One region of the Sphingomonas taxi genome, then DNA from elsewhere that is predicted to be linked to it. Evidence: riboswitches for the same ligand, from Rfam matches in the RefSeq annotation. Region 1 holds a riboswitch; the other holds the start of a gene.
What was found. Region 1 has a riboswitch for glycine ahead of MC45_RS17740 (L-serine ammonia-lyase). Riboswitches for the same ligand answer to the same signal wherever they lie in the genome.
Positions count from the first base shown of each region.

Region 2: linked by a shared signal. The riboswitch ahead of gcvT (glycine cleavage system aminomethyltransferase GcvT) and the one ahead of MC45_RS17740 (L-serine ammonia-lyase) in region 1 are both predicted to bind glycine.

Region 1 covers NZ_CP009572.1:38,040-40,427, forward strand. Annotated here, with positions in the region: gene MC45_RS17735 (replication initiator protein A) at 1-338, opposite strand, end outside; glycine riboswitch at 690-779, shown strand; gene MC45_RS17740 (L-serine ammonia-lyase) at 885-2,300, shown strand.
Region 2 covers NZ_CP009571.1:1,261,768-1,264,155, forward strand. Annotated here, with positions in the region: gene gcvT (glycine cleavage system aminomethyltransferase GcvT) at 1-859, opposite strand, end outside; glycine riboswitch at 918-1,023, opposite strand; glycine riboswitch at 1,024-1,116, opposite strand; gene MC45_RS05625 (hypothetical protein) at 1,216-1,851, opposite strand; gene ispH (4-hydroxy-3-methylbut-2-enyl diphosphate reductase) at 2,021-2,388, shown strand, end outside.

The DNA.
Region 1 (2,388 bases):
GAGAACAGATCATGCGCGGTGAAGATGAAATCCTGCTCGACATGCTCGCCCGCCTCGAGCTTCGCCGCCATCAGGCTGGCGATATAGAGCACGATCTCCTTGTCGTAGATCGTCGCGACGCCGCTCGCCGAGGGGCGCACCTCGATCGACACGGTGGCGTGATCGTAGGTCAGCGGCTTCATCCAGGCGTTCTTGGACAGCGCGAAGAAGGGAAAGGCCATCAGCGACCGCTCGCCGCGGATCTCGCCGTGCAGCGGGCTGTCGAGCGTGAACAGGTCGCGGTGCGGCACGGTACCGGCGCTGGCGGACGGGCGGGTCGGGGCAGGGGAACGGGCCATGTTCATTTCCTACTCGAAAGCACGAACTTTTGGCACCCCACACGGGATTCCCGAGGGAAAATGGGCTTGGACGCCGTCCCATTCGTGCTTTCGAGTAGGAAATGAGGGACGAGCAGCGGGTCTCGCCGGCCCATGGCTGGCTCCGGCAGGAGCAGGCGCCGCGCCCAGCATGCGCCGTACGACGCGTCTGATTGTCGACATGTCTATGCCTCGACCTTGCACTGCCAAGTCCTTCAAATCTTTGCGGGGCCAGACGCCACGAGGTCGATCTGTCGACATGTCGATAGCTCGACAAGATGGAACGGGCGCGTGCGGTGCCCTTGACCGGTGGCGGGGCGATGATACCGTCCGCGACGTCGATCAGGGAGAGACCGGGCTGGCCCCGGCGCCGAAGGAGCAACCGCCCCGGAAACTCTCAGGCAGAAGGACCGATCGACGACGACATCTGGAGAGTGGCGCCAGCCGGTGCCCGCCGACGGGATAATGATCTCAGGCGCAAGGGACAGATGGGGCATGCAGGCCGGCAGCGACCGGCGGAAGGACCGCATGCACACCGATCCCGTCACCGCGCCGCTCGACCGCAACCTCGATCGCCCGATCAGCGTCGCCGAATTGTTCACGATCGGCATCGGCCCGTCGAGCTCGCATACCGTCGGTCCGATGCGCGCCGCCTTCGACTTCGGGCAGCGCGCGCTCGGACAGGGCGCGGGGCAGGGGATAGGGCAGGGGGCTCCGGTCGGCGTCACCTGCGACCTCTACGGCAGTCTCGCGCTCACCGGGCGCGGCCATGCCACCGACACCGCGACCATCCTCGGCCTCGCCGGCTGGGAGCCCGAGCGGCTCGATCCCGATGCCGCGCCGGCGATCCTCGCCGATATCCGCGGCAACCGGCGGCTGACCCTCGCTGGCCGCCACGCTATCGCCTTCACGCCCGACGACGTCGTCTTCCACCCGCGCGACTTTCTGCCCGAACATCCCAACGGCATGACCTTCACCGCCCGCTATGCCGACGGCGCGACCTATGCCGAGACCTATTTCTCGATCGGGGGCGGCGCGATCCTGCGCAAGGGCGAACGGCTCGCCGCGGGCAACGTCGCGGTGCGTCATCCGTTCGGCTCGGGCGCCGATCTGCTCGTGCTCGGCGATGCCACCGGCCTGTCGATCGCCGAGCTCGTCCGCGCCAATGAGGAGGCGTGGCGCAGCCCCACGGAGACCGACGCCTTCCTCGACGCGGTCCGCGCCGCGATGAGCGCGTGCATTGACCGCGGCATCGCGCAGGAGGGCATATTGCCCGGCGGCCTCAAGGTGCGGCGCCGCGCCCGCGCGATCCAGCAGGGCCTCACCGGCGACACCCCCGGTCGCAACCCCGCCGAGGTGTTCGAATGGGTCAGCCTGTGGGCGCTCGCGGTCAACGAAGAGAATGCCGCCGGCGGCCGGGTGGTCACCGCGCCGACCAACGGTGCGGCCGGCGTGCTGCCCGCGGTGCTGCGCTTCTACGAGACGCTGATCGAGGGCGCCGACGACGAGGGCGCGCGCCGTTTCCTGCTTACCGCCGCGGCGATCGGCATGCTCTACAAGAAGCGCGCGTCGATCTCGGCCGCCGAAATGGGGTGCCAGGGGGAGGTGGGGGTCGCCTGTTCGATGGCGGCGGGCGCGCTCGCCGCGGTGCTCGGCGGCAGCAACCGCCAGATCGAGAATGCCGCCGAGATCGGCATGGAGCACAATCTCGGCCTCACCTGCGACCCGATTGGCGGGCTGGTGCAAATCCCGTGCATCGAGCGCAACACGATGGGCGCGGTGAAGGCGATCAACGCCGCCTATCTCGCGCTGCGCGGCGACGGCAGCCACGTCGTCAGCCTCGACGCGGTGATCGAGACGATGCGCCAGACCGGCGAGGACATGCGCTCGAAATACAAGGAGACGAGCCTCGGCGGCCTCGCCGTCAACGTGGTAGAATGTTGACGTGTCGGGGTGTCGGCGTGTCGACAGCCCTATATCCAAGCGTGGCATGACTTGAGCGGAATGCACATCGACAAACCTAATCGTCGAT
Region 2 (2,388 bases), on a different replicon from region 1:
GAGCGAAGCCGAGGTCGGCCATCACCGGCGTCGTCTCGGGATCGAGATCGTGGCCGTAGAGCGGCAGTCCGGCCTCGAGCCGCAGCGAATCGCGCGCGCCGAGGCCGATCGACTTGACCTCGGGCTCGGCGCAGATCGCATCGGCGAAATCGGCGGCGGCCTCGGCGGGGATCGAAATCTCGACGCCGTCCTCGCCGGTATAGCCTGAACGGCTGATCCACAGCGCATGGCCGTTCCAGTCGAACGCGCCCGCGGTCATGAACACGAGATCCTCGACGCCGGGGATCAAGCGCGACACGGCAGCGACCGCCTTGGGTCCCTGCACCGCGAGCAAGGCCTGATCTTCCATAAGGTTCATCGTCAGATCGTCGGGCAGCACGTCGAGCAGATAGGCGAGATCGTCATATTTGGTCGCGCCGTTGACGACGACGTAATGGCTCGCCGCGCCGAACGGATGCGCGCCCTCGGCGGGCAGCGTCGTGGCCATCAGATCGTCGAGGATGCCGCCCTCGTCGTTGAGCAGCAGCGAATAGCGGATCTTGGTCGGCGCGAGCCCGGCGATATCGCCCGGCAGCACCGCTTCGAGCGCCCTGGCGACGCCGGCGGCGTCGAGCCCGTCGCCGGTGAAGCCGACCTGGCCCATATGGCTGACGTCGAACAGGCCGGCGGAGTCGCGCGTCCACAGATGCTCGGCCATGATGCCCTCATATTGGACGGGCATTTCATAGCCGGCGAACGGCACCATGCGGCCACCGCGGGCGCGGTGCCAGCCGTCGAGCGGCAGCAGCTGGATTGCGGGCTCGTCGCCGTCGAGGTCGTCGAGCGGGTCGGGCAAGGTGTCTGGCAGCGAATCGCTCATCAACCGTCTCCAAGAAAGGCACGGGACCAAAGACGGCACGGGGCCGCAATCGATCCGTCATACCCCCTCTGTCACGGTGACCTGAGAGCTTTGACCCGGCGCGTGGCGCGGCGGGCTTACCCCTTCGGTGGCTCCTCAAAGGAACGCTTTCCAGAGTGTCGATAAGGCAGCGCGCGGTCCCGTTTGCCTGAGAGATTCCGGGGTGGTTGCTCCTTCGGCGGCCTCCTTGTGAAGAGGCTCTCTCCCGCGCCCGCCCATGCCGGTCGCCCGGCATCGACGCGTGGTGCTGTGACGGGCGGCGGGGCCTTAGTCAATGCGGAAACGCCCTCCCCTCCCTGCGCGGGAAGGGATGAGAATCAGCGTTGCGCGTTATACTTCAGCTGGTCGTCAGTGAGCTGGAAGCCGACCAGCGCCTCGAAGGTCGCGCGCAGCACCGCGGAGCGCACCTCCGGCCGCGCCAGCGGATCGGTCGCGGCATCCTCGTCGCCCGCCTTGCGCTTGCGGGTGAGCTGGTTGCGCACCTCGTCGGGCAAGGTCGCCGCCGCCCGCGCGATCTGCGTCGAGGCGGTGCCCTGCGCCTGCGCGCGCGCCTGCCCGGCGTCGAAATGCACCGTGATCTGCCCCTTGCGCTTGGCGGTCACCGCCGAGCCGCCGCGGACGATCGCGATATAATAAGGCAGCACCACGTCGCGCGGGCCCTCGGTCCGCGTCCGCCGCGCGAGCACGTCGAAGGTGACGCTGGTGGCGATCTGCTCGCCGGCGTCGTTGCAGGCGCCGCGCACGTTGGTCATGCTGGCGACGACGTCGATCGCGCTCGCGTCGCGGCTCGTCGCAGGATCGAACAGGGTGATGTCGCCGGTACCGGCGGCGACGCCGACCGTCGGGCAGGCGGAGCGCACGGCGGAGATGCCGCCTTCGACGATCTCGCCCTTGCTGGCGCAGCCCGAGAGGATCAGCGCGAGGGCGGACAGGCCTAAAGCCGGGGTTTTCACGAGGACGCGTACCTTTGTCGAACGGACAGTGATGCGCCGCCGGAGAACCCGGGCGATGCGCGGCGCACCATAGGAACCGGCTTTCCCGCGTGCAAGCAATCGCGTACTTCCGCGCGGTGAGCCAATCGCGTACTTCCGTGCGCCGCACCAATCGCGTAGAACCGCCGGCATGGCCTCCCAATTCCCCGCGGACGGCGGCAAGCCCGTCCTCGAACTGCTGATCGCCGCACCGCGCGGCTTCTGCGCCGGCGTCGACCGCGCGATCCGCATCGTCGAACTCGCGATCGAGAAGCACGGCGCGCCCGTCTACGTCCGCCACGAGATCGTCCACAACAAGTTCGTCGTCGACACGCTGAAGGCGCAGGGCGCGGTGTTCGTCGAGGAGCTCGACCAGGTGCCCGACGGCGCGCCGGTGGTCTTCTCCGCGCACGGCGTGCCAAAGTCGGTGCCGGTCGACGCGCAGAACCGCGGCCTCGACTATCTCGACGCAACCTGCCCATTGGTGTCGAAGGTCCATCGTCAGGCCGAGCGGCTCGT